Regions from separate parts of the Streptomyces sp. NRRL S-378 genome, predicted to be linked through region 3. Evidence: riboswitches for the same ligand, from Rfam matches in the RefSeq annotation. Region 3 holds a riboswitch; each other region holds the start of a gene.
The links. A riboswitch is a leader RNA that binds a small molecule or an ion and turns the genes downstream of it on or off. The one in region 3 is predicted to bind cobalamin.
Positions count from the first base shown of each region.

Region 1: it holds a riboswitch for cobalamin, as region 3 does, so the genes downstream of both, metE (5-methyltetrahydropteroyltriglutamate--homocysteine S-methyltransferase) here and IH80_RS0125120 (ribonucleoside-diphosphate reductase subunit alpha) in region 3, are expected to answer to the same signal.
Region 2: it holds a riboswitch for cobalamin, as region 3 does, so the genes downstream of both, IH80_RS0100170 (CbtB domain-containing protein) here and IH80_RS0125120 (ribonucleoside-diphosphate reductase subunit alpha) in region 3, are expected to answer to the same signal.

Region 1 covers NZ_JOBX01000013.1:128,620-138,684, reverse strand. Annotated here, with positions in the region: gene IH80_RS0112720 (serine hydrolase domain-containing protein) at 121-1,329, shown strand; gene IH80_RS0112715 (hypothetical protein) at 1,360-1,644, opposite strand; gene IH80_RS0112710 (discoidin domain-containing protein) at 1,927-3,990, shown strand; gene IH80_RS0112705 (TetR/AcrR family transcriptional regulator) at 4,095-4,754, shown strand; gene metE (5-methyltetrahydropteroyltriglutamate--homocysteine S-methyltransferase) at 4,767-7,178, opposite strand; cobalamin riboswitch at 7,293-7,519, opposite strand; gene IH80_RS0112695 (FAD-dependent oxidoreductase) at 7,654-9,309, opposite strand; gene IH80_RS0112690 (SchA/CurD-like domain-containing protein) at 9,456-10,065, shown strand, end outside.
Region 2 covers NZ_JOBX01000001.1:26,800-36,864, forward strand. Annotated here, with positions in the region: gene IH80_RS0100130 (FAD-binding oxidoreductase) at 1-557, opposite strand, end outside; gene IH80_RS0100135 (hypothetical protein) at 625-924, opposite strand; gene IH80_RS0100140 (PP2C family protein-serine/threonine phosphatase) at 1,081-1,821, shown strand; gene IH80_RS0100145 (cold-shock protein) at 2,120-2,323, shown strand; gene IH80_RS0100150 (hypothetical protein) at 2,489-2,863, shown strand; gene IH80_RS0100155 (aspartate aminotransferase family protein) at 3,205-4,554, shown strand; gene pucL (factor-independent urate hydroxylase) at 4,821-5,738, shown strand; gene IH80_RS38665 (histidine phosphatase family protein) at 5,808-6,272, opposite strand; cobalamin riboswitch at 6,272-6,423, shown strand; gene IH80_RS0100170 (CbtB domain-containing protein) at 6,461-6,676, shown strand; gene IH80_RS0100175 (hypothetical protein) at 6,843-7,085, shown strand; gene IH80_RS40505 (class F sortase) at 7,340-7,942, shown strand; gene IH80_RS0100185 (hypothetical protein) at 8,046-8,423, shown strand; gene IH80_RS44490 (hypothetical protein) at 8,481-8,651, shown strand; gene IH80_RS0100195 (hypothetical protein) at 8,746-9,150, opposite strand; gene IH80_RS0100200 (RidA family protein) at 9,225-9,623, opposite strand; gene IH80_RS0100205 (RrF2 family transcriptional regulator) at 9,667-10,065, opposite strand, start outside.
Region 3 covers NZ_JOBX01000039.1:39,295-49,359, reverse strand. Annotated here, with positions in the region: gene IH80_RS0125135 (helix-turn-helix domain-containing protein) at 1-766, opposite strand, end outside; gene IH80_RS44895 (hypothetical protein) at 848-1,075, shown strand; gene IH80_RS0125125 (ribonucleotide-diphosphate reductase subunit beta) at 1,161-2,177, opposite strand; gene IH80_RS0125120 (ribonucleoside-diphosphate reductase subunit alpha) at 2,177-4,564, opposite strand; cobalamin riboswitch at 4,700-4,829, opposite strand; gene IH80_RS0125115 (GNAT family N-acetyltransferase) at 4,874-5,371, opposite strand; partial or broken gene IH80_RS46225 (Uma2 family endonuclease) at 5,446-5,559, shown strand; gene IH80_RS0125110 (YbdD/YjiX family protein) at 5,671-5,868, opposite strand; gene IH80_RS0125105 (carbon starvation CstA family protein) at 5,865-8,087, opposite strand; gene IH80_RS0125100 (GntR family transcriptional regulator) at 8,215-8,979, opposite strand; gene IH80_RS0125095 (extracellular solute-binding protein) at 9,269-10,065, shown strand, end outside.

The sequences.
Region 1 (10,065 bases), on a different contig from region 3:
CTCACGCCGCCGCGCCTCCTGCCCGATGATCTTTCTGGGTGCGTCACGGTCGCGCCGGCCGGCCGACCGCGACGCCCCTCCCCCCTGCCGACTGACCACCGACCAGAGGAACCCAGCACCGTGCCGCTGCCCCTGAACCGACGACTCGCCCTGACCGCCGCCCTGCTCGCCGTGACCGCCGCGGTCGCCCCCGCGACCACCGCCCGGGCCGCCGGAACCACTCCCGACCTCGAAGCCCTGACCCAGGCTCTGCGCAACACCACGGCTGCCGGAGCGCCCGGTGCCATGGCCCGCTTCAGCGGCCCGGACGGGGTCAGCACCCGGGCCGTCGGCGTGCGCGACCGGACCACGGGCGCGGCCATGGACCCGCAGGCCCGCTTCCGGATCGGCAGTGTCAGCAAGACCTTCTCCTCCGTGGTCCTGCTCCAGCTGGTCGGCGAGAAGAAGATCGACCTGGACGGCCCGGTCAACCGCTACCTGCCCGGCCTGCTGCCCGACGACCGGATCACCGTGCGCCACCTGCTGACCCACCGCAGCGGTCTCGCGGACTACACCGACGCCATGTTCGAGCGGACCGTCCCCGGCTTCGAGGCCGTGCGCAACAAGGTGTTCAGCTACCAGGAGCTGCTCGACCTCTCGCTGCGCGAGCCCAGGACGACCGAGCCGGGCGTGGCGTACAAGTACTCGAACACCAACTTCGTCGTCGTCGGCATGCTGATCGAGAAGGCCACCGGCAACCGGGTGGGCAAGGAGTACGAGCGCCGCATCTTCAAGCCGCTGGGCCTGCGCGACACCACGTACGTGCACCCCGACACCCGGATCAAGGGGCTGCACGCCCGCGGCTACCTGCACCCCGACGAGGCCGGCGCACCGCTGGTCGACTCCACCGAGCAGACGGTGTCGTGGGCCCAGTCCGCCGGGGCGGTGATCTCCAGCCCGGCCGACCTGAACACCTTCACGGCGGCGCTGCTCGGGGGCCGGCTGCTGTCCCCGAAGCTGCTGGACGCCATGGTGACCGCCACCCCGACGGACACCACGAACACCCGGTTCTACGGGCTGGGCCTGCGCCGCTACGACCTCTCCTGCGGCACGTCGGTCTACGGGCACACGGGCACGGTGCAGGGCTTCTACACCTACGCCTTCTCCACGCGCGACGGCCGGCGCAGCCTCTCCGCGATGGCGAACACCTCGAACCGGGGTGCCGCCAACACGGCGCTCGGCGGCACCCTCGAAGCGGCGTTCTGCGGTAAGCAGACCGAGAAGAAGGGCGCCCGCGGCTTCGGCTTCGCCCCGGCCGAGAGGGACCTGCCCGAGCACAACGCGCGCTGACGCCCGCGCGGCCGGTGCCGCGCCGGTCCCTCAGTCGCTGCCCACAGCGTCGTCGCAGGCGGGGCAGACCCGGTCCGCGTAGTCGGCGTCGTACCACGACGGGCCGGGCCGTCCCGCGGGCTGCCGCGGGGCGGCCTGCATCGCGAAGGTGTCCCTGCCGCAGAAGGTCCGCGGGCCGGGGACACCGGGCATGCCGGGCGCCACGGGTGCCGCGTGCACGCGTACGACGGTCACCTCGCCGCCGCCTGCCGCGGTCCCGTCGGCGTGCGCCGTCACCGGGTCCTCCACCTCGTACACCACGGCCATTGCGCTCATACCCCGACGGTAGGCCGTCCCGTGGGCTCCCGCCGTCCGGCCACGCCGGGCTCCGCTCCCCCGTCGGTCCCGTGCCGCCTCTCCTGCGCCCATCTGCCCGGAAAGCGTTCTGACGATTCATCAGGTCATCCGTCCCGGACTCTTGACTCCGTCGGCGCCAGTGGCGATTCTCGACGCACCGTTTGCGGGTTCATGACAAGTGGACACCCCCCTGTGGCCGTCGCGTCCCGGAAACGGATCCGACCCCTCCATCGCGGCATCCGCTGACCGAAGACGTGAGTGATGACCACTTCCCGACACACGCACCACAGGCGCAGCCCCCTCGCGGTCCTGTCGTTGCTCCTCGCCGTCGTCGCGATGGTGCTCGGCCCCGTGCCGAGCTCCGCCGCCGACCCCGGCTGGTGGAATCCGGTGGCGCGGCCCGCACCCGACTCCGACATCAACATCACCGGCGAGCCCTTCAAGGGCACCGACTCCCAGGGCAGGGTCCGCGGCTTCGTCGACGCCCACGACCACCTGATGTCCAACGAGGGCTTCGGCGGGCGTCTCATCTGCGGCAAGCCCTTCTCCGACATGGGCGTGGCCGACGCGCTCAAGGACTGCCCCGAGCACTACCCCGACGGCACCCTGGCGGTCTTCGACTTCATCACCAAGGGCGGTGACGGCAAGCACGACCCGAACGGCTGGCCCACCTTCAAGGACTGGCCCGCCCACGACTCGCTCACCCACCAGCAGAACTACTACGCCTGGGTCGAACGGGCCTGGCGCGGCGGCCAGCGCGTCCTCGTCAACGACCTCGTGACGAACGGCGTGATCTGCTCGGTCTACTTCTTCAAGGACCGCAGCTGCGACGAGATGACCGCCATCCGGCTCGAAGCGCAGAAGACGTACGACATGCAGGCCTTCGTCGACAAGATGTACGGCGGCCCAGGGAAGGGCTGGTTCCGTATCGTCACCGATTCCGCCCAGGCCCGCGAGGTCATCAAGCAGGGCAAGCTGGCGGTCGTCCTGGGAGTCGAGACCTCCGAACCCTTCGGCTGCAAGCAGATCCTGGACGTCGCGCAGTGCAGCAAGGAGGACATCGACCGGGGCCTCGACGAGCTGCACCGGCTGGGCGTGCGCAGCATGTTCCTCTGCCACAAGTTCGACAACGCCCTGTGCGGTGTCCGCTTCGACCAGGGCGCGCTCGGCACCGCGATCAACGTAGGCCAGTTCCTGTCGACCGGCACCTTCTGGAAGACGGAGAAGTGCACCGGCCCGCAGCACGACAACCCCATCGGGCTCGCGGCCGCTCCCGCGGCGCAGAAGGAGCTCCCGGCGGGTGTGTCTGTGCCCTCGTACGCGGCGGACGCGCAGTGCAACACCCGCGGTCTGACCGACCTCGGTGAGTACGCGGTGCGCGGGATGATGAAACGCAAGATGATGCTGGAGATCGACCACATGAGCGTCAAGGCCGCCGGGCGGGCCTTCGACATCCTGGAGTCCGAGTCCTACCCGGGCATCATCTCCTCGCACAGCTGGATGGACGACAACTGGACCGAGCGGCTCTACAAGCTCGGCGGGTTCGTCGCCCAGTACATGGGCGGGGCCGAGGGCTTCAGCGCCGAGGCCAAGGCCAAGAACGCCCTGCGCGACAAGTACAACGTCGGCTACGGCTACGGCACCGACATGAACGGCGTCGGCGGGTGGCCGGGACCCCGCGGCGCCGACACCCCGAACCCGGTGCGCTACCCGTTCCGCAGCGTCGACGGCGGCTCCGTCATCGACAAGCAGACCACCGGACAGCGCACCTGGGACCTCAACACCGACGGCGCCTCGCACTACGGCCTGGTCCCGGACTGGATCGAGGACCTCCGGATCGTCGGCGGCCAGGACGTGGTCGACGACCTCTTCCGCGGCGCCGAGTCCTACCTCACCACGTGGGGTTCGTCGGAGAAGCACAAGGCCGGGGTGAACCTCGCCTCGGGCGCGTCCGCCACGGCCAGCTCCTCCGAGTGGAACCCGTTCACCAGCTACGCCCCGTCCCGGGCCGTGGACGGGAACACGGGCACCCGCTGGGCGAGCGACTGGAGCGACGACCAGTGGATCCAGATCGACCTCGGCGCGGCCAACCTGGTCAAGCGCGTCACCCTCGACTGGGAGCGGGCGCACGGGCAGGCCTACCGCATCGAGCTGTCGGGCGACGGCACGAACTGGCGGTCCGCGTGGTCCACCACCGCCGGTGACGGCGGTCTGGACACGGCCCTGTTCACCGGCACCACGGCCCGCTACGTTCGCGTCCACGGAGTGCAGCGCGGCACCAAGTGGGGCTACTCGCTCCACGAGGTCGGTGTCTACAGCAGCTGACGCCGTTCACGTCCCCGCGTCCGGGGCCGGCCGGATCCGCCGATCCGGCCGGCCCCGGACGCCTTAGCCCCACCGCACCGCACGGAACGAAGGGAACGACGCCCATGGCACGGATGCCGTCGGCCGAGCGACGCCGCCAGCTGACCGAGGCGGCGATCCGCGTGATGGCCCGCGACGGCGTCGCCAAGGCGACGACGCGCTCGATCTGCGCCGAGGCCGGCGTCTCGCTGAGCGTCTTCCACTACTGCTTCGAGTCCAAGCAGGCCCTGCTGGAATCCGTCATCGTGGCGATCACCGAGCACGGCATCACCGTGGCGAGGGAGGCCATCCGGCCCAGGGCCACCCTCCGGGAGACCATCCGGGCCGGCTTCCAGGCGTACTGGGACCACGTGGCCGCCCACCCGGGCGAGCACATGCTCACTTACGAGCTCACGCAGTACGCCCTGCGGCGGCCCGGGTTCGAGCACCTCGCGCGACGCCAGTACGAGCTGTACTCCGACACCTACACCGAGCTCATCGAGCAGCTGCGCCGGCTCATGCCCTTCGAACTGCGCGTACCGGTGCACGTACTGGCCCGCTACCTGGCCGCCATGACGGACGGGCTCACCCTCAACCACCTGGTGCTCGGCGACGCCGCGGTCTCGGCGGCCATCCTCGACATGATCACCGACCACGTCGCGGGGCTCGCCGAGGCCGCGGACGGGGCCACGGACGGGGACCGGCCGCACTCGCGGGAGTACGCCGGTCCCCCGCTCCCCGTCTGACGACGGAGCCCGTCAGACGGCGCCGGAGCCTTCGGCACCCACCTCGGCGCGGACCAGGCGGGCCGCCTCGACCAGATTCTCCAGGGAGGCCCGGGTCTCGGGCCAGGCCCGGGTCTTCAGACCGCAGTCGGGATTGACCCACAGCCGCTCGGCCGGGATGGCCTCCAGGCCCTTGCGCAGCAGCGCCGAGGCCTCGTCCACGGAGGGGATCCGCGGCGAGTGGATGTCCCAGACGCCCGGGCCGACCTCGCGCGGATAGTCGGCGCCGGAGAGCTCGTCGGCGACCTGCATGTGCGACCGGGCGGCCTCCAGGCTGATGACGTCGGCGTCGAGGTCGCCGATGGCCTCGACGATGTCGCCGAACTCGGCGTAGCACATGTGCGTGTGGATCTGGGTGTCCGGCCGGACACCCGCGGTGGTGAGCCGGAAGGACTCGGTGGCCCAGGCGAGGTAGGCCGCGTGGTCGGCGCCGCGCAGCGGGAGGGTCTCCCGCAGCGCGGGCTCGTCCACCTGGATGACGGAGGTCCCGGCGGCCTCCAGGTCGTTCACCTCGTCGCGCAGGGCCAGTGCGACCTGCCGGGCGGTGTCCGCGAGCGGCTGGTCGTCGCGCACGAAGGACCAGGCGAGCATGGTGACCGGCCCGGTGAGCATGCCCTTGACCGGCTTGGCCGTCTGCGTCTGCGCGTACGTGGTCCAGCGGACGGTCATCGGGTCGGGGCGGGAGATGTCGCCGGCCAGGACGGGCGGACGGACGTAGCGGGTGCCGTAGGACTGGACCCAGCCGTGCTGCGTGGCGAGGTAGCCGGTGAGCTGCTCGGCGAAGTACTGCACCATGTCGTTGCGTTCGGGCTCACCGTGCACCAGCACGTCGATACCCGCCTTCTCCTGGAAGGCCAGTACCTCCCGGATCTCCGCCCTGATGCGGTCCTCGTAGCCGGCGGTGTCGGTGCGGCCGGCCCGCAGGTCGGCGCGGGCCGTGCGCAGTTCGGCGGTCTGCGGGAACGATCCAATGGTCGTCGTGGGCAGCAGCGGCAGGCCGAGACGGGTGTGCTGGGCGGGCGCCCGCCGCCCGTACGGCTGGGATCGGCGGCCGTCGGCGTCGGTGACGGCCGCGGTCCGGGCACGGACGGCGGGGTCACGGGTGACGGAGGAGTTGGCCCGGGAGGCCAGGTCGGCCCGGTTGGCGGCGAGTTCGGCCGCGATGGCGTCCGTGCCGCGGGCGAGCCCGCGGGCGAGCGTGGCGATCTCGGCGGTCTTCTGGCGGGCGAAGGCGAGCCAGCGCCTGACCTGCGGGTCGATGTCCCGCTCGGCGGAGGCGTCCAGCGGCACGTGGAGCAGCGAGCAGGAGGCGGCCACGTCGACGCTGCCGGCCAGGCCGAGGAGGGTGCCGAGCGTGGCGAGGGACTTCTCGAAGTCGTTGATCCAGATGTTGCGGCCATTGACGATGCCGGCGACCAGGCGCTTGCCGGGCAGGCCGCCGACGGCGGCGAGGTCGTCGAGGTTCGCGGCGGCCGCGCCGGTGAAGTCCAGGGCGAGCCCGTCCACGGGGGCCTTGGCCAGCACGGCCAGGGCCTCGCCGAGCCGGTCGAAGTAGGAGGCCACGAGCAGCTTCGGCCGGTCGGCCGCGGCACCGAGCTCGCGGTACGCGCGGGCGGCGGCGTTCAGCTCGGCCGGGGTGCGGTCCTGCACCAGGGCGGGCTCGTCCAGCTGCACCCACTCCGCCCCGGCCGCGCGCAGGTCCGCGAGGACCTGTGCGTACACGGGGAGCAGACGGTCGAGCAGGGCGAGGGGGTCGAAGCCGGCCGCCACGCCGGGGGCGGGCTTGGCCAGCAGCAGGTACGTCACCGGCCCGACCAGCACCGGGCGGGCGGTGTGGCCGAGCGCGCGGGCCTCCTCGAACTGCGCGACCTGCTGGGAGGAGTCGGCGGTGAAGACGGTGTCCGGGCCCAGTTCCGGTACCAGGTAGTGGTAGTTGGTGTCGAACCACTTGGTCATCTCCAGCGGGGGCACCTCCTGGGTGCCGCGCGCCATGGCGAAGTAGCCGTCCAGGGGGTCCGCTTCGACGGCGGCGCGATGGCGTGCGGGGACGGCGCCGACCATGACGCTGGTGTCCAGCACGTGGTCGTAGTACGAGAAGTCACCGGTGGGCACCTCGGTGATGCCGGCGTCGGCCAGCTGCCGCCAGTTGGCCCGGCGCAGGTCGCGGGCCGTCTCCCGGAGGGCGTCGGCGCCGACCCGGCCCTTCCAGTAGCCCTCGACGGCCTTCTTCAGTTCCCGGTTCTGCCCCTGACGGGGGTAGCCGTACACGGTGGCCGCACCGGCCCGTACGGCGGTGGCGGGAGTCTTGCTGGTCACGGAACTCTCCTTCGCGAGCTGTCTCCTGTGGACCCCGGTGGGGGTCGGGAGCGCGAAGGGATGACGCATCGGACGGACCTCGACCGGTTGCGGGAGGGCGTACCTGTGCGTACGCGCCCGCGGTCGCCCGCCTGATGTGTCGCCGACCCGCCCACGAGGTCACCGGGGTTTCCGCGCACGACGGGTCGCACGCGGGCAACGGGCAGGTCTTCGGACTCGCGGGCACGCCTGCCGGTCTCCCGGCGGGCACCTACTGGCCGTCGCTTCCCAGGACCGTGGTCCGGTCCCAGTGCGTATGACGGCGGTCGTTCCCGCTCACCGCTGCGGGGCAGTCCCGGACTCCCACCGGGTTCCCTCTTACGACGCATCCCGCCTGGCGGACGGGGCGAACCAGCTGCCCGGCCAGAGTAGATGCCCTTCCCCGCCAACGGGTGGAGTTGTCCAACATCCGGAAGGCGGGACGAGACGCGCAAAGGTCCTTCGACGGTGATCCCGTGAACCGATCCGGCCCGAAGGCGCCCGTCCGGCGCCTTCGGGCCGGGTGTCAGTGGCGGTGCAGCACCGTCGTGAGGACCTTGTGGAGGACCGATTCCGGGTCCGCCACGCCCTCCGCCGAGCGCCAGGCAACGAAGCCGTCCGGGCGGACGAGGACCGCTCCGGCCTCGGTGGTGCCGTGCGCGGCGGCCCAGTCGCCGCCGTCCTCCGGGATCAGGTCGGCCTCCGGGCCGGTGCCGATCGCGTAGGCGTCCAGGCGTACGTTCATCCGCTTCGCGACCGAGCCGGCCGCTCCGCTCCACGGGGTGCCCTCGGAGCTGAGCAGGACGAAGGACCGCTCGTAGAGGTCGACGGTGGACTTCCGCTCCCCCGACGCCGGTTCGCGGAGCCACAGGTGCGGGGCGCGCGTGCCCGGGTCCCCGCACAGCCGCATGCGTTCGGGCACGACCGGCAGCTCCGGGTCGGCTCCCACGACCGCGCCCTGGCCGTACCCGTACCCCATGGCCACGGAGAGGACGCCGTTCTGCGGGCCGCCGCGCGCCGGCGCCCCGGCTGCGGACCCGGGGTCCGGCTCGTACCCCGGGTGGCTGTGTTCGGCGGAACGGGCCGAGGCCCGCTCGCTCGTCGCCCGCGCCACGGGGAGCCGCTCGGCCTCGTAGGTCTCCAGCAGCCCCGGGCCCGCGGCGCCGCCCAGCACGGCGGCGATCTTCCAGGCGAGGTTGTGGGCGTCCTGGATACCGGTGTTGGAGCCGAACGCCCCGGTGGGCGACATCTCGTGGGCGGAGTCCCCGGCGAGGAAGACCCGGCCGGCCACGTACCGCTGGGCGACGCGCTCGGCGGCGTGCCACGGCGCCTTCCCGGTGATCTCGACGTCCAGACCGGGTGCGCCGACGGCCCGTCGGATGTGCTCGACGCAGCGTTCGTCGGTGAAGTCCTCCAGCGTCTCGCCCCGGTCGGGGTGCCACGGCGCGTGGAAGACCCACCGTTCCCGGTTGTCGACGGGCAGCAGGGCGCCGTCGGCGTCGGGCTTGGTCAGGTAACACACGATGAAGCGCCGGTCGCCGATCACCTGAGCGAGCATGCGGGACCGGAAGGTGATGCTCACGTTGTGGAACAGGTCGCCGGGGCCGCTCTGGCCGATCCGGAGCTGTTCGCGCACGGGGCTGCGCGGCCCGTCGGCGGCAACCAGGTAGTCGGCGCGCACCGTGCTGTGCTCCCCGGTCTCCCGGTTCTTCACGAGCGCGGTGACGCCGCTCTCGTCCTGTTCGAAGGAGAGCAGTTCGGTGGAGAACCGCAGGTCCGCCCCGAGCGTCGGGGTCACGGACATGAGGACCGGCTCGATGTCGTTCTGGCTGCACAGGCACCAGGTCGAAGGGCTGAACCGGGCCAGTGCGCCACCCGGGTCGATCTGTTCGAACAGCCACTCCTGGTCGTCGCCGGTCAGCGAGCCGCCCTGCAGGATGCCGTGGTTGTCCGCCAGGGCCGAGGCGGCCTCACGGATCCGGTCCTCGACCCGGGCGACCCGGAACAGCTCCATCGTGCGTACGTTGATACCGCGTCCACGCGGGTGCAGCGAGGTTCCCGCATGCTTCTCGACCAGCATGTGCGTGATGCCATGACGGCCGAGGAACAGCGAGGTGCACAGGCCCACCAGCGAGCCGCCCACGATGAGGACCGGGACGCGGTGGTCGACGTTTTCCTTCATGGGTCTTCCATGCCCTGTACGAGGGGGGTTCCCTCGCCCGTTCACCCGCTTGGTTCTCTCCTCTCGCGCCGACGGCGCTATCGGACCACGATCGGTTCGGGTGGCGCCGCCCGTGGCGACCGTGTGGTCTCGAAGGAGTGTGAACGATGACAACCTTGTCGGAACGGATATCCCAGTCCGCCTTCGACGACTCGAGACTTCGGGTCGTGCTGCTGCTGGATCTGTACGACGGTGCGCAGAACCAGTTCCTGGAGGTCTACGAAGACCTCCACAAGCAGGTCTCCTCCGTCCCCGGGCACATCCGGGACGAGTTGTGCCAGTCGATCGAGAATCCGTCGCAGTGGCTGATCACCAGCGAGTGGGAGAGCGCACCGCGGTTCCTGGCCTGGGTCAACAGCGAGGAGCACGTCGCGTCGGTCCAGCCCCTGCACGGCTGCGTACGGGACACCCGCTCGCTGCGGTTCAGCGTGCTGCGGGAGACCGGCCGGGACCACGGTCCGGGCGCCGCCGCCGCGGCCTTCTCCCCCGGCCCGCCCGCCGGCTCCGCCTTCGCCCCCGCGTCCGCGGACGGCCCGGACCGGTCCAGGGGCCGCCTCCAGGTCGCCCCGCGGCGCGGTGACGGTGTGGTCCGCCACGCGCTGACCTTCACGGTCAAGCCGGGCAGCGAGGCCGTCGTGGCGGAGCTGCTGAGCGGGTACGCGTCCCCGCAGGCGCAGGTCGACGAGCACACCCGGCTGCGCCGCACCTCGCTCTTCA
Region 2 (10,065 bases), on a different contig from region 3:
AGCGCCCAGAAGAGGTCGGGGTTCTCCTCCTCGCTCGCCACGAGGACCCGGCCGTCCGCGGTCACCACATCGGCCGAGACCAGGTTGTCGCAGCTCAGGCCCAGCCCGCGGCACAGGTAGCCGATGCCGCCGCCGAGGGTGAGCCCGCCGATGCCGGTGGTCGAGATGATCCCGCCCGTGGTGGCCAGCCCGTAGGCGTGGGTCGCCGCGTTGAAGTCGCCCCACGTGGCGCCGCCCTCGGCACGCGCCGTGCGGCGCGCGGCGTCGACGCGTACCCCGCGCATCCCGGACAGGTCCGCGACCACGCCGTCGTCGCAGGTGCCGAAGCCGGGCACGCTGTGACCCCCGCCGCGGACCGCCAGGTCCAGCCCGTTCTCCCGCGCGAAGTCGACCGTCGCCATGACGTCGCCGGCGTTGGCGCACCGGACGACGGCGGCCGGCCTCCGGTCGATCATGGCGTTGTTGACCGCGCGGGCCTCCTCGTAGGTCTCGTCGCCGGGGGTGACCACCGCCCCGCGTACGCGTTCCCGCAGCTGGTCCATCGAGAGCTTGCCCATGACCATCGCTCCTCGTCCTTCGTACCTCTCCAGCGCCCTGCGCGGACGCGTGCGCCGGATGCTGCCGCTACGGCCCCAGATGACTGAAGCCCACCTCGAAGTGCTCGACCCCGAGGACCTGCTGGCCCTCCCGGCGCGCGGTCTCCTCGCGGATCCGGTGGGCGAGCTCCTCGCTGTCCCGCATGCTCTGCTCGTCCTCCCACAGGGTGAGCGACTTGGCCTCCCCGGTGGCCCGGTCGACCAGGTAGTAGACGCCCAGGAAGCCGGGGGCGTCCTTCACCTGCCGGACGATCTCCTCCGAATGCGCGCCCAGGTCCCCCTCCGCGGGGACGGGTGATCCCTGGTAGGTGCTCAACCTCGCGAACATCTGCGGCAGTCCTTCCTGGCCCGGCCGCCGTCGGGGGACAGGCAGCTCCACGACCAGCGTGCTCCGGCAGACCGCGCGGCGCATGCCGGAGCGGCGCGACAATGGTGGCGGGGGGACGCGTCTGCCGGTGCCGTTGCGGAGAGGCGGGACGTCGAGGTGACCTACATTGCTGTGACCGCCCTGAGCCATGTCGGGCTGATCCGCGAGCACAACGAGGACAGTCTCGCCATCGGTCCGTGGACCCTGTGCGGGACCGTGACCCAGAGCCCCCAGACGCTGGTGTTCCCCTTCGGCAGACCGCTCGTCGTCGCGGTCGCCGACGGGCTCGGCGGGCAGCCGGCCGGGGAGGTGGCCAGCGAACTCGTGGTGCGCCAGCTCTCCTCGCTCGGCCCCTCGCTGGACTGCGCCGAGGCCGTCGGTGACGCACTGGAGCTCTGCAACGACGCGGTGTACGCGGCCGCCGAAGGCCGGCCGGACCTGACCGCCATGGGGACCACGGTGGCAGGCACCCTCGTCCTGGCCGAGTCACTGCTGGCGTTCAACGTGGGCGACAGCAAGGTGTTCCACGCGGGGCGCGACGGACTGCGCCAGGTGAGCGTGGACGACAGCCCGCCGCCGACACCCGGGCACCGCACCACCTCCGCCGTCACCCAGGTGCTCGGCGGCAGCCGCGGGCGCACGGCGATCACCCCGCACATCGGGACGTTCACGCCGGCCGAGGGCGACCGCTACCTGGTGTGCAGCGACGGGCTGACCGACCCGGTGCCGGACGAGGTGATCGAGGAACTGCTGCGGGTGCACGACGACGGCAGGGCGGCCTTCGAGCTGTGGAAGGCCGCGATCGACGCCGGAGGCCCCGACAACATCACCCTCGCACTGGTGCGGATCGGCTCCTGACGCGGCATTCAAGCATCACCCATCGAGCTTCCGGGCCGCTCATAGTATTTCCGGACCGGAGGCCGAATGGGCGACGCCAGAATTACCGGAAGGAAAGATGTTCCCGGCCCCGCGCTTTTCCCTGTGCTACGGTGACGGCAGTTGCGGTTGAGGTCCCCAAAAAGCCTACAGTGCTCTCACCTGATCGTCCGGTGGGCGCACTTTTCATTTCCGGTTCAGATTTCCGGTCGGGGCAATCATCTCGGCGACGCCGGGTCCGCACAGTGCGGCCCGGGCACTGCCCCAAAGGAGTAATCTCATGGCATCCGGCACCGTGAAGTGGTTCAACGCGGAAAAGGGTTTCGGTTTCATCGAGCAGGAGGGCGGCGGCGCGGACGTCTTCGCCCACTACTCCAACATCGCCACGTCCGGCTTCCGTGAGCTCCAGGAGGGCCAGAAGGTCACCTTCGACGTCACGCAGGGCCAGAAGGGCCCGCAGGCCGAGAACATCGTTCCCGCCTGACGCCCTCGCCGGCAGCGACGGCGACGACGACGCGAATCGCCCGGCCGCGCGGCCCGCACCCAGGGGTGCGGGCCGCGCGCCCGTTTCCGCGCACCGTCTAGAATCGGCCGCCGCCGCGGCGGAAGCACCACCCGGAACCGGGCTCGCTTGCTAGAGTCCCTGCCCATGTCGATCCCTGACGACCTGCTCCACGACATCGCCGCCATGGTCGAGTCGGAGCAGACCAATCAGATGTCCCTGACGGTCGTCGTGAACGGCGCCGTCATCACCGGCCGCCTCGCCCCCGAACACGTCTGGCGCGAACGGGTCGCCGAGGTCCTGCGCGACTCCGAGCAGCTGGGCCCGTTCGCCGAGGTCTTCAGCTCCGCCACCGCGACCACGGCCAAACGGCCCGCGGGGCCGCCCTCACACCTGCACTTCCACGTGGCACGCATCCTCCAGGGCCCGGTGGGCATCCCCGAGACCGGCGGGATGTACCGGATCGCCCTGAGCGACGTCAGCGCCTGGACCGTCGGGGACTTCAGCTACTTCGACAAGTAGCCGCGCCCCGCCGCGTTCCCGCACGACGCCGCACCGCACACGGTCCGCCTGCGCATCCCCATGCCGGGCCCTGGAGGTACGGGGCGAGGACGGAGCGGCGTCGGAGCTGTCGGAGAGCTGTCGGAGCTGTCGGGGCTGTCGGAGCCGGTACGGGCGCTGCCACGGTGGCTCGCCGCCTTCCCCGGCGGCGCCACCGTGGAGGCGGCCGCGGGCGGGCCGGCGGCCGCCCGCGCACACCGGCCGAGGCCCTCGGCCCGGCGCTGCCGACCGGCCCGGGCCGCTCCGGGCGGCGCGGACCCGACCCCCGCCGCGTCCACATCCTGGACGACTACGCTCGATTCATGAACGCAGAAGCCGACGCCCTCACCACCGTGAAAGACGCTGACCGGAAGCACGTCTTCCACTCCTGGTCGGCGCAGGAGCTCATCGACCCGCTCGCCGTCGCCGGCGCCGAGGGGTCGTACTTCTGGGACTACCAGGGCAACCGCTACCTCGACTTCTCCAGCGCCCTGGTCTACACGAACATCGGCTACCAGCACCCCAAGGTCACCGCGGCCATCCAGGAGCAGGCGGCCAGGCTCTGCACCGTCGCGCCCGGCTTCGCCGTCGACGTGCGGTCCGAGGCGGCCCGGCTGATCGCCGAGCGCACCCCGGGCGACCTCGACAAGATCTTCTTCACCAACGCAGGGGCCGAGGCGGTGGAGAACGCCGTCCGCATGGCCCGGCTGCACACCGGGCGTCCGAAGGTGCTGTCCGCGTACCGCTCGTACCACGGCGCCACCTCCACCGCGATCAACCTGACCGGCGACGCCCGCCGCTTCGGCAACGACTCCGCGACCGCCGGCGTCGTGCACTTCTGGGGGCCCTTCGCCTACCGGTCGCCCTTCTACGCGGCGACGGAGGCCGAGGAGTGCGAGCGGGCCCTGCGCCACCTGGAGGACACCATCGTCTTCGAGGGCCCGCAGTCCATCGCGGCGATCATCCTGGAGACCGTCGGCGGTGCCCCCGGCGTCCTCGTGCACCCCGACGGCTACCTGGCCGGGGTGCGGGCACTCTGCGACCGCTACGGCATCGTCTTCGTCCTCGACGAGATCATGGTCGGCTTCGGGCGCACGGGGAAGTGGTTCGCCTCCGAGCACTGGGACGTCACACCCGACCTGATCTGCTTCGCCAAGGGCGTGACCAGCGGCTACGTACCGCTCGGCGGTGTTGCCATCTCGGCGGCCATCGCCGAGACCTTCGCCCGCCGGCCCTACCCGGGCGGGCTGACGTACTCCGGGCACGTGCTGGCCTGCGCGGCGGCCGTCGCCACCATCGGCGTCATGGAGGAGGAGGACGTCGTCGAGCAGTCCGCCCGCACCGGCTCCGAGCTCCTCGGGCCCGGCCTGCGCGCGCTCGCCGAGCGCCACCCGTCGGTCGGGGAGGTCCGCGGCCTCGGCACGTTCTGGGCCCTGGAGCTCGTCCGCAGCAAGGAGACGCGCGAGCCGCTGGTCCCGTACAACGCCGCCGGGGCGGACAACGCGCCGATGGCGGAGTTCGGGGCCGCCTGCAAGAAGGGCGGGCTCTGGCCGCTCGTCGCGGGCAACCGGATCCACATCGCGCCGGCCTGCAACATCTCGCCCGAGGACGTGGCGAAGGGGCTGCGGATCCTGGACGAGGCCCTGACGGTGGCTGACGCGCACACCGTCTGACCTGCGCTTCTGTGGGGTCGCCCAATCCGTTGGTGTCGGTGTTAGGAGGATCCGTGCGGTGGTCAACCCGCTGCGCGCGTGCTGCAATCCGTGCAGGCCACCAATGCCTGAGCAGGCCGAGCACCACCTACGGACCGGGATGCACGTCAGTCCCGGGGCGGCCCCCTCGGGGCCGAACGGCGGGGAGCGGGACGACCGCTGGACGCCGGGCGTACGGGATCCAGAAAGACGGACTCCGTGTTCCCGAGTACCCGAAGGAAGACAGCATGAGCAAGCACGTCCTGGCCCAGAACCAGTACGGCAAGGCCGAGAACCGCATCGTCAAGGTCACCCGCAAGGGCAACGACGGTTCCTGGCACGAGATCCGCGACCTCAACGTCTCGGTCGCGCTCCGCGGTGAGTTCCGCGACGTCCACCTCACCGGCGACAACGCCAACTGCCTGCCGACCGACACCACCAAGAACACGGTGTACGCCTTCGGCAAGGAGCACGGCATCGAGTCCCCGGAGGCCTTCGGCATCCTGCTCGCCAAGCACTTCGTCTCCTCGCAGGCACCGATCCGCGAGGCCCAGATCCGCATCGAGGAATTCGCCTGGGAGCGCATCCCGGTCCCGACGCGCAAGGAGCAGCACTCCTTCGCCCTCAAGGGCCAGGAGGTGCGCACCGCGCAGATCACGTACAGCGAGACGACCGGCCTCCAGGTCATCTCGGGCCTGAAGGACCTGACGGTGATGAACTCGACGAACTCCGAGTTCCACGGGTACATCAAGGACAAGTACACGACGCTCAAGGAGGCGTACGACCGCATCCTGGCGACCAAGGTCACCGCGCGCTGGGCGCACTCGGCGCTGGCCGCCGACGACCCCGGGTACGACTGGGACCAGGCGTACAAGAAGGTCCGCAAGAACATGCTGGAGGCCTTCGCGGAGACGTACTCGTACTCGCTCCAGCAGACCCTGAACCAGATGGCCGAGCGGGTGCTCGACAACTGCCCCAAGGTCAACGAGGTGCGACTCAACCTCCCCAACAAGCACCACTTCCTCGTCGACCTGGAGCCCTTCGGCCTCAAGAACGACAACGAGGTGTACTTCGCGGCGGACCGCATGTACGGCCTGATCGAGGGCACCGTCCACCGTGACGGCGTGCAGCCGGTCATCGCGACGTCCGACTGGATCGTGGCGTAACGCGCCGATCTCCGCGCCGGTCGTGAGCCGGGTCCGGACCGCGTCGCGGGGTCCGGACCCGGTTCCGCGCTACGCGTCGGGCAGCTCGTCCTGCGGCCGGCCCACGAGGAGGTTCCAGCGCCCGGCCCGTCCGGTCAGGGTGGTCACCCACTCCGGCCGCACGTCGAGGCGCCAGAAGGCCGCCGCCGGAAGCTCCAGGGCGTGCACCACGGCCGCCCGTACGACGGCCTGGTCGACCTCGACGCGGTACGTGCCCGGGGCCAGGCCGGCCAGCTCCGCCCCGACCCGGGCGATCAGCGCGTCCACGGACTCCCCGCCCGGCGGCGCGTACCCGGGGTCCGTCAGCCACGCGTGCAGGGCCTGCGGTGCCTGCGCGGCCACCTCGTCCAGGGTGCGGCCGGCCCACTCCCCGGTGTCCGGCCCGCGCAGGCCCTCGTGGCCGGGACACGGCCGCGGATGGCCGAAGCGGCCCTGGCGGGCAGCCGTGTCCAGTGGGGGGCGCACGAGATGGACGCGCACCGACTGACTCTTCATGAGGGGAGCCTAAGCGCGGTACCGTCATGAACGAGACAAGTCCATGACGACGGTACGGCGGAAGCACCGGTGAGAATCCGGCACGGTCGCGCCACTGTGAATCCTCCCGGAGGGGAGGCAAGTCAGACCCGCCGCCGTCGTCGAGCGCACCACTGACCGGGACGCGTGTTCCCTCTGGAGGTTCTGCAATGGCCAACTCCGTCGTGCCCACGACGAACGCCCCCGCCCTCACTCCTCTCTCGCTCTCCGCGCTCGCCCCCTGGGCGGCGTTCGTCGGCGTCCTGATGCTCGTCCTGCTCTACTTCGTCGGCGCCGAGCAGGGCGCCACCGCCGTCTTCGAGGGCGAGACGATCCACGAGTGGCTGCACGACGGCCGCCACCTGCTCGGGTTCCCCTGCCACTGATCCGCTTCCCCGGCCACCGCCCTCCGGCGTCCCCGGCCGTGCGGACCACGGTGTGGACGACTTTCGGCCTGGCCTTCGGTTTTCTAGCCGACCGGGCCCTTGTGTCCGCTCCCGCGCCCAAGGAGGCTGTGCAGCCGACGAGTTGACGATGAAAGGCCGATGGTCCATGGCGACGGCGATCAGGGAATGGCGGGGCTGGACGGGTGCCGCACCCTTCTGGCTGAATTCCTTCCTGCTGCTCCTGGCCCCCTGCTGCGCCATCACGCTGTTCGGCCAGATCGGCATCATCGCCGCGCTGGCGGCGCTCGGCGGTCTGGCCCGCCATCTCTGGTACGGCGACTACGGCCATCCGGCCATGCACCTGGCCGCCGCGCTCATGGGGGCGGGCACGGCGGCCGTCGTCATGTGACCTCTCCGGCCGGGGCCGCCGGGCGCCGCCGGACCCACCGCCGGCGCCGTCGGGCCCTCACCCGTTCGGGCGTATCCGCGCCGCCCCCGGCGGCCAGTGGGCCCGACCGGCGCGAACTGCGAAGACTCCCCGATCGTGCGACGACACGCCCGTGACTCCATGTCAGTCTCTCGTGTTTCACGGTGTGCCGATGGGCAGAGGAAGTGTCCACTGCTCACATGACCCGGCCGCACGAGCCGGACAGGAGGGAATCCATGCCCCGCGCCAAGTGGGTCGTCGCCTCTCTGACGGTGGCTCTGCTGGCCACCACCGTCGTGGTGTTGCAGCGGACCGAGGGCGGCGCGCCCGCAGCCGCGACCACCGACGACGCACTGCCCTCGCGGGCGCTGGGGCTCTCCGGCCACCGCCGTCTCGTACGGGAGCTGGAACAGTCCGGCGGGAGCGACCCCGGTGAGGTGACCCGGCCGCGCAGGGTGGCCGCCGCGGGGCCGCTGAGAACGGTCTCCGGGCCCCTGCGGGCCGCCCGGCCGCTGCGGTTGCGCATCCCGAGCCTGGGCGTCGACGTGCCGTTCGGCGGGGACCGCGAGGAGGCGGCCTGGGACTCCGGAGGACCGGCGCCGGGCGCTGCCGGAACGGCGGTGGTCACCGGAACGGGCCTGCGGCTGGGGGAGTTGCGCCGGGGTCGGACCATCGAGATCCCGCGCGCGGACCGCCGTACCGCCGTGTTCACCGTCGTAGGGGTCTCGCCCGGCAGGGCGCCGGGGCGCGAGGAGTCTCCCGGCCACGCCCAACTGCGGGTGATCGGCGGGGAGACCGCCGTACTGGCCCGCCTGACCGGGCACCGCAGCAGCAGTTGACCCCTGGCGGCCTGTCAGCCGAGGGGAGTCTCTTCGTCCCCCGGTCGGAGGCTTCTGGGGGTCCGTACGGGAGTCCTCCGGCGTGGCGGGGCACACCCCTCGCATGACCTGGAGGCAACACGCACGCACGGCACTGACGAGGGCGCTCACCGCAGCCTGCGTCGTACTGCTGTGCGTGTTCGGTGCCGGTCCGGCAGGAGCGGCCGCCGCGGAGCACCGCCCGGCCTCCTCGGCCCCCGCGGAGCCCACCGCTCCCGGCGAGCCCGCCGAGCCCACGGAGGGCCAGTCCGATCCCGCGGCCGATCCCGAGGCACGCGCGGCCGTCCGTGCGGCCGCGCGCGGGCCGGCCTGTGTGCAGCGGATCCCGCTCGCCCTGTTTCACGTGAAACAGGGCGACGCCCCGGGGCGCGGGCCCCGAGGGGAGGCGGCCGAACCGGCCTTGTCCCTGCGGACGGTGCGGAGTGTGGTGCTGCGCTGCTGAGCGGACCGAGTCCCCAGCGCATCCCCCCACACCCCCTGAGCACCGTGAGGTTCCGCCATGCCCATCGACCCGTACGCCGCACTGAACGCCATGCTCCGCGCCGAGGTCACCCGCTTCGCGCCGCCCGTGCGCCAGGCCGAGCCGCCCGCCCCGCCGAAGACCCCGGCCCCGTCCGTCGAGGACGAGGGTGATCCGCAGCGGACCGCGGCCGGCGGCCCGGCCGCCTGACAGCCGCGCGGACAGGGAACGGCGCCGGCTCCCCCGCCCCTGACCAGGGGGCGGGGGAGCCGGCGCCGCTGTGAGCCCGGCCGGGCGGCCCCGCTCAGTCCTCGTGCGTGTAGTAGCGGTAGAAGGCGGTGGCGCCGACGCCCACGGCGACCGCCAGACCGATCACGACCGATTTCAGGATCGACTCGTCGGTGAGGCTGTGCAGGTAGCCCACCGCGATACCGCCGAAGGCCCCGTAGGCGGCGGCGTGGAGTTCGCGCATCATCCGCGGGCCGACCCTGGCGAGACCGAACATGATCGCCGCGAAGACCACGCCGCAGAGGATCCCGTAGAAGACGTTGGCCGCGGTGACCGGGCCCTCCTGGCGCTCGATGAACGCGCACCAGACGCCGTAGACCAGTCCGAGGAGCAGTGGCCTCACGTAGGCGCCCTTGCTCAGGTGGGTCATGTCCGCCATCTGCCGGTGCTGCCGGGGGGCAGCGTGTGCCGCATGTGCCATGACGGGCTCCTCTCTCCCATCCTCCAGGGCACACCCGCTGCCTCCGCCCGGCAAGTGGATCAGGGGACCGGCGCTCAGGGCGTGCGCACCGCCACGGCGTCGATCTCGAAGAGCATGCCGGGCAGGGCCAGGGCGGCGACCCCGATGAGGGTCTGCGCGGGAAGTTCGGTGCCCCAGGTGGCGTGCAGGTGCTTCAGGAGCACCTCCAGCTTCCGCTGGTCGTGGTCGACGACGTAGGTGCCGATGCGGACCACGTCGGCGGGGCCGAGACCGGCTGCGGCGAGGGCGGTGCGGAGGTTGGCGAAGGCCCGTTCCACCTGGTCGGCGAAGTCGTCGGAGACGACGTGGCCGCTCTCGTCGGAGCCGTACTGGCCGGCTATGAAGACCTGTTCGCCGGGGGCGGAGACAACGTGGCTGTAGCCGTAGCCGGTCGGGGTGTGGAGTCCTGCGGGGTTGATGATGCTGCGCGTCATGCCGAGCTCCCTGTATCCGTGTCCGTACGCGGAGTGTCTGCTGCTACTGCGCGGCGAGCCAGGCACGCAGCCGCTGCGGGGCCTCGGGGGCCTGCCGTTCGGCCTGCTGCCGGATCTCGTCGAGGTTCTGGGCCGCGAGCGCCTTGCGCCAGGCCAGTTCGGCCCGGGCCATGGCCTGCGCGATGGCACAGTCGGCGGCGTCCGCGCCCTCGGCCGCCGGCGCGCCCGCACCGGGCCCCTGCCGACGGATCTCCGCGCACCGGAAGGCCTCCTCGGGCCCCTCGACGGCGGCGACCACGTCCATGAGCGAAACGGCGGCGAGCGGCCGCGCCAGCCGGAAGCCACCACGCGGTCCGGGGCTGGAGGTGAGGATGCCCGCCCGGGCCAGCGCCTGCAGCTGCTTGTTGAGGTAGGCCGCGGGCAGGTCGTGCCAGGCGGCGAG
Region 3 (10,065 bases):
TGCCGGTCTCCTGCAGGAAGCGGCGGGCGAAGGTGCGCGGCGACATGTGCGCCCGCTCCGCGAGCTGCTCGACCGTGATCTCCTCCGCCAGATGGCGGCCCATCCACTCGATCACCTCGCCCACCGTGTCGCAGGACGTGCGGGGCAGCGGCCGCTGGATGTACTGAGCCTGCCCGCCGTCCCGGTGGGGAGGTACGACCATCCGCCGCGCGATGGCGTTGGCCACCTCGGCGCCGTGCTCCTGGCGGACCACGTGGAGGCAGGCGTCGATGCCGGAGGCGGTGCCGGCCGAGGTGATCACCGGGCCCTCGTCGACGTAGAGCACGTCCGGGTCGACCAGTGCCCGCGGGAAGCGCCGTGCCAGGGCCGGGGCGTGCATCCAGTGCGTGGTGCAGCGCCGTCCGTCCAGCAGCCCCGCCGCGCCCAGCGCGTAGGCCCCGCTGCACACGCTGAGCACCCGCGCGCCGCGCTCCACACCGCGGCGCAGCGCGGCCATGAGCGGCTCCGGGTAGGCCCGTTCGGAGGCGTTGCGGAAGGCGGGCACGCAGATCAGGTCGGCGCTCTCCAGCCGCTCCAGCCCGTGGGCGGGGGCGAACGCGAAACCCGTTCCGGCCATGGTCAGCGGGCCCTCCTCGGCCGCGCACACGGCGAAGTCGTACACCGGCAGTCCGTGGTCGCTGCGGTCGATCCCGAAGACTTCGCAGAAGATCCCGAACTCGAAGGGGGCCACTTCGTCGAGGAGGGCCACGGCCACGTTGGTCATCATGGATCCAGTGTGGCAGTAATTCGTTCTTTCATGGCAGTCCTGCCAGTGGCCGGGTTCGGTGAACGGGGCGACAGTGGATACATGAACACGTTCCTGAGCTACCTCGCCGTCCTCGCCGTCGCCACCCTGCTGCTCGCCCCCAGCCTCTACGGGGCCCTGCGCGAGCGGCGGATCGACCGGGAGCTGCGGGCCGTCGAGACGCGGCTCGTGTGGCTGCCGCGGCAGAAGGCGGGCGGCATGCCGCCCACCCCGCGCCCCCGGCACGGCCTCCGGTCCGCCGACTGGCGCCGGGGCCGTCTCGCCCACTGAGCCCCCGCGGCGTACGCACCGCCCCGGAACGCGAGGAGCCGGGACGCGATCGGCTCGCGTCCCGGCTCCCGGTGCTTCGAGGGGGTCAGAAGTCCTCGTCCAGGTCGACCGTGCCCTCGACCGCGACCTGGTAGGCCGACGGGCGGCGCTCGAAGAAGTTCGTCAGCTCCTGGACACCCTGCAGCTCCATGAAGGAGAACGGGTTCTGCGAGCCGTACACCGGCGGGAAGCCGAGACGGACCAGGCGCTGGTCCGCGACGCACTCCAGGTACTCGCGCATCGACTCGGTGTTCATGCCCGGCAGGCCGTCGCCGCACAGGTCGCGGCCGAACTGCAGCTCCGCCTCCACGGCCTCCTTCAGCATGTCGGTGACCTGCTGCTGCAGGGCGTCGTCGAAGAGCTCGGGCTCCTCCTTGCGGACCGTGTCCACGACCTCGAACGCGAAGTTCATGTGCATGGTCTCGTCACGGAACACCCAGTTGGTGCCGGTGGCCAGGCCGTGCAGCAGGCCGCGCGAGCGGAACCAGTACACGTACGCGAAGGCGCCGTAGAAGAACAGGCCCTCGATGCAGGCGGCGAAGCAGATCAGGTTCAGCAGGAAGCGGCGGCGGTCGGCCTGCGTCTCCAGCCGGTCGATCTTCTCGACCGAGTCCATCCACTTGAAGCAGAACTGCGCCTTCTCACGGATGGAGGGGATGTTCTCCACCGCGTCGAAGGCCGCCGCGCGGTCCTCCGGATCGGGCAGGTAGGTGTCGAGCAGCGTCAGGTAGAACTGGACGTGCACGGCCTCCTCGAACAGCTGGCGCGACAGGTACAGGCGCGCCTCCGGGGAGTTGATGTGCTTGTACAGCGTCAGCACCAGGTTGTTCGCGACGATCGAGTCGCCCGTCGCGAAGAACGCGACCAGACGGCCGATCATGTGCTGCTCGGCGGGCGTCAGCTTCGCGAGGTCCGCGACGTCCGAGTGGAGGTCGACCTCCTCCACCGTCCACGTGTTCTTGATCGCGTCCCGGTAGCGCTCGTAGAAGTCCGGGTAGCGCATCGGACGGAGCGTGAGCTCGAAGCCCGGGTCCAGGAGGTTCTTGTGGTCGTTGGAGCTCATTACTGGCAGGCCTCGCAGGACTCGGGGTTCTCAAGGGAGCAGGCCAGCGCCTCGGCGTCGACGGCCTGCGGGAGGGCCACCGGAGCGGCGGTGGCGGCCTGGGCGGCGCGGGCGATCTTCGTCGCCGGGCGCGAGCGCAGGTAGTACGTGGTCTTCAGGCCCTGCTTCCAGGCGTACGCGTACATCGAGCTGAGCTTGCCGATGGTGGGCGTCTCCAGGAACAGGTTCAGCGACTGCGACTGGTCGAGGAACGGCGTACGGGCCGCCGCCATGTCGATCAGGCCGCGCTGCGGGATCTCCCACGCCGTGCGGTACAGCTCGCGCACCTCGGCCGGGATCCAGCCGAAGCCCTGCACCGAGCCCGAGGAGTCGCGCAGCGCCTCACGGGTCTGGGCGTCCCACACGCCGAGCTGCTTCAGCTCCTCCACCAGGTAGCCGTTCACCTGGAGGAACTCGCCCGACAGCGTCTCGCGCTTGAACAGGTTGGAGACCTGCGGCTCGATGCACTCGTAGACGCCGGCGATCGAGGCGATCGTGGCCGTCGGGGCGATGGCGAGGAGCAGGGAGTTGCGCATGCCGGTCTCGGCGACGCGGGCGCGCAGCGCGTCCCAGCGCTCCGGCCAGTTCAGCTCGGTGTCGTAGTGGTCCGGGTGCAGGACGCCGCGCGCGGTGCGGGTCTGCTCCCAGGCCGGCAGCGGGCCGCTGCGCTCGGCGAGGTCGCAGGAGGCCTCGTACGCGGCCAGCATGATGCGCTCGGAGAGCTTGGTGGACAGGGCCTTCGCCTCGGGCGAGTCGAAGGGCAGCTTCAGCTTGAAGAAGACGTCCTGGAGGCCCATCGCGCCCAGGCCCACCGGGCGCCAGCGGGCGTTGGAGCGGCCGGCCTGCTCGGTCGGGTAGAAGTTGATGTCCACCACGCGGTCGAGGAAGGTCACGGCGGTGCGGACGGTCTCGTCGAGGCGCTCCCAGTCGATCTCGCCCGTCTCCGGGAGCACGAAGGCGCCGAGGTTGACCGAGCCGAGGTTGCAGACGGCCGTCTCGCCGTCGTTGGTGACCTCGATGATCTCGGTGCACAGGTTCGAGGAGTGGACGACGGTGCCCGGCTCGGCGGTCTGGTTGGCCGTGCGGTTGGAGGCGTCCTTGAAGGTCATCCAGCCCTGGCCGGTCTGCGCGAGGGTGCGCATCATCCGGCCGTACAGGTCGCGGGCGGGCATGGTCTTGCGGGCCAGGCCGTCGGCCTCGGCCTTGCGGTAGGCGGCGTCGAACGCGTCGCCCCACAGGTCGACCAGCTCGGGGACGTCGGCCGGGGAGAACAGCGACCACTCGGCGTCGGCGTTCACGCGGCGCATGAACTCGTCCGGCACCCAGTGGGCGAGGTTCAGGTTGTGCGTACGGCGCTGGTCCTCACCGGTGTTGTCGCGGAGCTCCAGGAACTCCTCGATGTCCGCGTGCCAGGTCTCCAGGTAGACGGCGGCGGCGCCCTTGCGGCGGCCGCCCTGGTTCACGGCGGCGACGGAGGCGTCGAGGGTCTTCAGGAACGGCACGATGCCGTTGGAGTGGCCGTTGGTGCCGCGGATCAGCGAACCGCGGGCGCGGATGCGGGAGTACGACAGGCCGATGCCGCCGGCGTGCTTCGACAGGCGCGCGACCTGGTGGTAGCGGTCGTAGATCGAGTCGAGCTCGTCCAGCGGGGAGTCCAGCAGGTAGCAGGAGGACATCTGCGGGTGCCGGGTGCCGGAGTTGAAGAGGGTGGGGGAGGAGGGCAGGTAGTCGAGGCGGCTCATCAGCCGGTACAGCGAGGCCACTTCCTCGACGGCCTGGACGCTCTCGTCCGCGGCGAGACCGCAGGCCACGCGCAGCATGAAGTACTGCGGGGTCTCGATGACCTGACGGGTGATGGGGTGGCGCAGCAGGTAGCGGCTGTGCAGGGTCCGCAGGCCGAAGAAGCCGAAGCGGTCGTCGGCGCCCTCGGCGAGGGTGTGCTCGACCAGCGCGTCCAGGCGGACGGCGTGCGTGCGCACGAACTCGGCGGTGCGGTCGGCGATGAGGCCCTCGCGGTGGCCGACCTCGACGGAGGCGGAGAAGGAGGTGGAGCCCTGGCTCGCGGCCTCGTCGCGCACGGCCAGCGTCAGCAGGCGGGCGGCGAGCTTGGAGTAGGCGGGGTCCTCGGAGATGAGGCCCGCGGCGGACTCGGTGGCCAGCCCCCGCAGTTCGGCGTCGTCGGCGGCGGAGCTGCGGCCGCGGAGCGCGGCGGCGGCGACGCGGCCGGGGTCGGTGTCGGGGAGGTCCGCCGTCAGTTCGGTGAGGGTACGCAGCAGCGTGGCCCCCGGGCCCTCGGTGTTGTCGCCAGAAACGGACTCGGCGCGCGGTGCGGAAGGCGCGATGGTCACGGCGGGAGCTCTCCCTCGCTCGGCCCGGTCATCGGCGGTGGGCGAGGGCGCATGCGGGCGTGGCAGGAACGGGCACACCGCATGGCGTCCACCGGCCCAACCGCGAGGCCCGGACGTGTCGGCACCCGGTTCGGTCGATCCGGGCGCGCTGACGGCAGGTCATCGGACTTGGTGTCCGGATGCCGGACACTTCATACCGTTGCGGGACAGTTCCGGATTCCCACCGGATTCCCCTGCGGCGACAGCAGGCATGAGCATACATGTGGGGGCGCCCTTGTGCGGCAACCCCCACATGTAGTGTCGGCGTGGCTACAGCTTGAGTCGGTACGTGAGGAGTTTCAGGCCCTCGATGGGCGCCCAGTCCCGCTCCGGCGTGCGCTCGAAGCCCAGCCGTACGTAGATCCGGTGGGCCCCGGCCATGCCGCGCTGGGTGGAGAGCACCAGGGCCGTGACGCCCTCGACGGCCCGCGCCCGCTCGACGCACGCCTTCACCAGGGCCTCGCCGGCGCCCTGGCCGCGGGCCGCGTGGGCCACCGCGAGCATCCGGAACTCGGCCTCGTCGGGGCCGGCGATGTCGGCGAGCGGGCTGCCGGGTGCGGCGAAGGTCACCCCGCCGAGCACGCGCCCGTCGCGCTCGGCGACGAGCACCTCGGCCCGGGCGGCCCGGCCGGCCACGTCGCGCAGCACGTTGAGGTACGCGTCGTCCTCGTTGAAGTCCAGGTGCCCGTCGGCGAGGTAGGCCTGCGCCGTGATCTCGCCCAGCTCCGCGTAGTCGGCGGGCACCGCCGTTCTGATCACCATGTCCATGCGGTCGAGTGTGCAGGACGGCTGTCGGGACCCGGCGCCGTCGTCGAAAGACAGCGCCGTCGAGGAAGCGGGTGGATCCCGGGCCGGTCCTCATGGCCGTTGAGGTGACCTCGTGGGCCTCCGACACCGAGCGGCGCGACCGGATCGAGAAGCCGCGCACCTTCGCGGCGACAGGCATCGCCGTCCACCGGCGTCGTCCGCACGGCCATCACCCTCCCGGCCGAACCCCTCAAGGACTGGGTGCGCTGAGGTACGCCGAAGGGCCCCGCCACAGGACGCGGCGGGGCCCTTCGTTCGTGTCAGCAGCAGCGGAAGCCCTCGCGGGGGTCCGCCTCGCGGGCGTCCGTACGGGCGCGTTCGAAGGCGCGGCGGGTGAGGACCTCCGCGTCCGGGTCGTGCGAGCGGGCGTGGGCCACGTACCGGTCGTACGCGGCCTCCCCCGAGAACTCCCGTACGTAGAACCGGGCCCTGGCCAGCACGCTGCGCACGGTGCTCACGCCACCGGCTCCTTGACCTGCCCGCCGCCGGAGCCGCGGTCCGCCGCGGCGGCGAGCTGGGCCCGCTCCTCGGCGGTCGCGATCAGGCCGGCCGGGGCGACGATCTTCGACTCGGTCCACGGAACCTCCGACAGCGTCGCCGCCCCCGGGTCGCGGACGGCCTTGACGCAGGTACGCAGCGCGTCCGCGAGGACCACGATGATCAGGACCGCGAACAGGGCGCACAGCACGCCGTCGACCGTGGCGTTGGTGACGATCGTGTGCATGTCGTCCATGTTCTTCGCGGGGGCCAGCACCTTGTCGGCGTCGATGCCCGCCTGGTACTTGTCGCGCTGGGCGAAGAAGCCGACCTTCACGTCCTCGGAGAAGACCTTCTGGTAGCTGGCGGTGAGGGTCACCGTGGCGTCCCAGACCAGCGGGACGCCCGTCACCCAGGCCCACTTGAGCCGGCCGGACTTGACCAGCAGCGTGGTGCAGACCGCCAGCGCGACCGCGGCGAGCAGCTGGTTGGCGATGCCGAAGAGCGGGAAGAGCTGGTTGATTCCGCCCAGCGGATCCTTGATGCCGACCCACAGGAAGTAGCCCCACGCGCCGACCACGATCGCGCTCGCGAACCACACGCCGGGCTTCCAGCTGACGTCCTTGAAGGACTTGTGGACGTTGCCGAGGGTGTCCTGGAGCATGAACCGGCCCACGCGGGTGCCCGCGTCGAGCGTCGTCAGGATGAAGAGGGCCTCGAACATGATCGCGAAGTGGTACCAGAAGGCCTTCATCCCGGCGCCGCCGATGACCGAGGAGAAGATCTCCGACATTCCGAGTGCGAAGGTCGGCGCGCCGCCGGTACGGGACAGCAGGCTGGCTTCCTCGACGTCCTTGGCGGCTTGGGTGAGCGCCTCGGGTGAGATGGCGAAGCCGAAGTTCGTCACCGCCTGTGAGGCCGACTCGACCGTGGTGCCGATGACGCCGGGAGGGGAGTTCACCGCGAAGAAGAGGCCCGGCTCGATGATGCAGGCCGCGATGATCGCCATGACGGCGACGAACGACTCGGTCAGCATGGCGCCGTAGCCGATCATGCGGACCTGGGTCTCCTTCTGGATCATCTTCGGTGTGGTGCCCGAGGAGACCAGGGCGTGGAAGCCCGAGAGCGCGCCGCACGCGATGGTGATGAAGACGAACGGGAACATCGACCCGGCGAAGACCGGGCCGTCCCCGCGGGCCGCGAAGTCGGTGATGGACGGCATCTTCAGCGTCGGCATCGCGATGACCACGCCGATCGCGAGGAGCGCGATCGTGCCGACCTTCATGAAGGTGGACAGGTAGTCGCGGGGTGCGAGCAGCATCCACACCGGCAGGACCGACGCCAGGAAGCCGTACACCACCATCCAGATGACGAGCGTCTCCTTCTCCAGGGTGAAGGTCCCGGCGAGGGAGGACTCGGCGACCCAGCCGCCCGCGACGATGGCGAGCAGCAGCAGGGCGACGCCGATCAGGGAGACCTCGGTGACCCTGCCCGGCCGCAGGACGCGCAGGTAGAAGCCCATGAAGACGGCGATCGGGATGGTCATGCCGATGGAGAAGACGCCCCAGGGGGAGTGGGCGAGGGCGTTGACGATGACCAGCGCCAGCACCGCCAGCAGGATGATCATGATGGCGAACACGGCGACCAGGGCGGCGGCTCCGCCGACGGGGCCGATCTCGTCCCGCGCCATCTGGCCGAGCGAGCGGCCGTCGCGGCGGGTGGAGAAGAACAGCGTCACCATGTCCTGGACGGCGCCGGCGAAGATCACGCCCGCGACGATCCAGATGGTCCCGGGAAGGTAGCCCATCTGCGCGGCGAGCACGGGGCCGACGAGCGGGCCCGCGCCGGCGACGGCGGCGAAGTGGTGGCCGAAGAGCACCCGGCGGTCGGTGGGATGGAAGTCGACGCCGTTGTCGAGGCGTTCGGCGGGAGTGGCCCGCGTGGCGTCGACCTTCAGCACGCGCTGTGCGATGAAGCGCGCGTAGAAGCGGTAGGCGATGGCGTACGAGCCCAGCGCGGCGGCGAGCAGCCAGGCCGCGGAGATCTCCTCGCCGCGCGAGAGCGCCAGCACGCCCCACCCGATGGCGCCGACGAGGCCGACGAGCACCCACACGGCGATGGACTTGGGGGAGGGCGAGCCCGATGGGGTTCCCGGACCCGCCGTGTCCCGTTGTGTCCCTGTTGCTTCCGGTTCAGGCATGATCTCTCGTCCCCTCGTCGATCATCTGCGTAAGCAGGCGGAATCTACGGGGGATTGCCTGGTGAACGTAAGACCCCGTCCGCATTCCGTCGCGGTATTCCGGTACGCGGGGCGGGGTGCGGGTGTATCAGACGGCGGGCCGCTTGAGCCTGGCGACGAACTTGTAGCGGTCGCCGCGGTACACCGAGCGCACCCACTCCACCGGTTCGCCGTCGGCGTCCAGGGAGTGCCGGGAGAGCATCAGCATCGGCAGCCCGACGTCCGTGCCGAGCAGGCCGGCCTCGCGCGGGGTGGCCAGCGAGGTCTCGATCGTCTCCTCGGCCTCGGCCAGGTGGACGTCGTACACCTCGGCGAGGGCGGTGTAGAGGGAGGTGTACTTGGCGAGCGAGCGGCGCAGCGCGGGGAACCGCTTGGCGGAGAGGTGGGTGGTCTCGATGGCCATGGGCTCGCCGCTGGCCAGGCGCAGCCGCTCGATGCGCAGCACCCGTCCACCGGTGTTGATCTTGAGGAGTCCGGCGAGGGTGTCGTCGGCGGTCACGTAGCCGATGTCGAGGAGCTGTGAGGTCGGCTCCAGGCCCTGGGCCCGCATGTCCTCCGTGTACGAGGTCAGTTGCAGGGCCTGCGAGACCTTCGGCTTGGCGACGAAGGTGCCTTTGCCCTGGATCCGCTCCAGTCGTCCCTCTACGACCAGTTCCTGGAGGGCCTGGCGGACCGTGGTCCGCGAGGTGTCGAATTCGGCCGCGAGCGTCCGCTCCGGCGGTACCGGGGTGCCGGGCGGCAGCGTCTCCGTCATGTCGAGCAAGTGCCGCTTGAGTCGGTAGTACTTGGGTACACGTGCCGTGCGAGTGGCTGCCCCGCCGTCCGGCTCCGTGAGTGCCCCTTCGGTGGCCATCGCCGCCCGCCTTCCCGACTCCAGTTTCGCTGCCGTCACCGGCTCCTCCGATATGTGCGGTCACATGGTGACACGACTGGGGGGACAGGCCTTCTCTCTCCCCAGGTGTCGGTCCGATAACGGACCGGGCACCCGCTCATTAGACCCTTGACACCCCTAAAGGTCTAGGCCAAGCTCCAGCTACTGGTCTACACCAATATGGATCAGATCCCAGCCCCACGGCAGTACTTCGCGTATGTCACCGCGGCGGGCAAGGGAAGTGCAGGCAGGCATCCCTGAGGAGGGTGGCGTGAAGCGCAAGCTCATCGCGGCGGTCGGTGTCGCGGGCATGATGGTCGGACTCGCGGCGTGTGGCAATGGGGACGACGACAAGGCCAAGGCCGACGCGGGTCCCAAGGAGATCACCGTCTGGGTCATGGACGGCTCCGCGCCGAAGGCCTGGATCGACGAGGTCAACAAGGAGTTCTCGGCCAAGCACCCCGGTGTGACGGTCAAGGTCGAGGAGCAGAAGTGGACCGGCATCCAGGAGAAGGTCACCACGGCCCTCTCCGAGAACAACCCTCCGGACGTCCTTGAGCTCGGCAACACCCAGACCGCCGGCTACGCGGTCACCGGCGGCCTCGCCGACCTGACGAAGGACAAGGCCGCCCTCGGCGCCGACGCCTGGCAGAAGAGCATGCTCGCCTCGGCCGAGGTCGACGGCAAGCTCTACTCCGCCCCCTGGTACGCAGCCAACCGCGTCGTCGTCTACGACAAGAAGGCCTTCGCCAAGGCCGGCGTCACCCCGCCCACCACCCGCGACGAGTGGATCGCCGGCCTGGAGAAGCTGAAGGCGGCCGACCCGGCCACCCAGCCCATCTACCTCCCCGGCCAGAGCTGGTACGTCCTCGCCGGTCTCATCTGGGACGAGGGCGGCGACCTCGCCGTCAAGGACGGCGCCAAGTGGAAGGGCGGCCTCGGCACCCCGCAGGCCGGCGCCGCGATGGAGTTCTACAAGAAGCTCCAGTCCTACTCCACCGCCCCCAAGGACAAGGACGAGGCCAACCCGCAGCAGTCCACCGACATCGTCCCCAAGGGCGGAGTCGC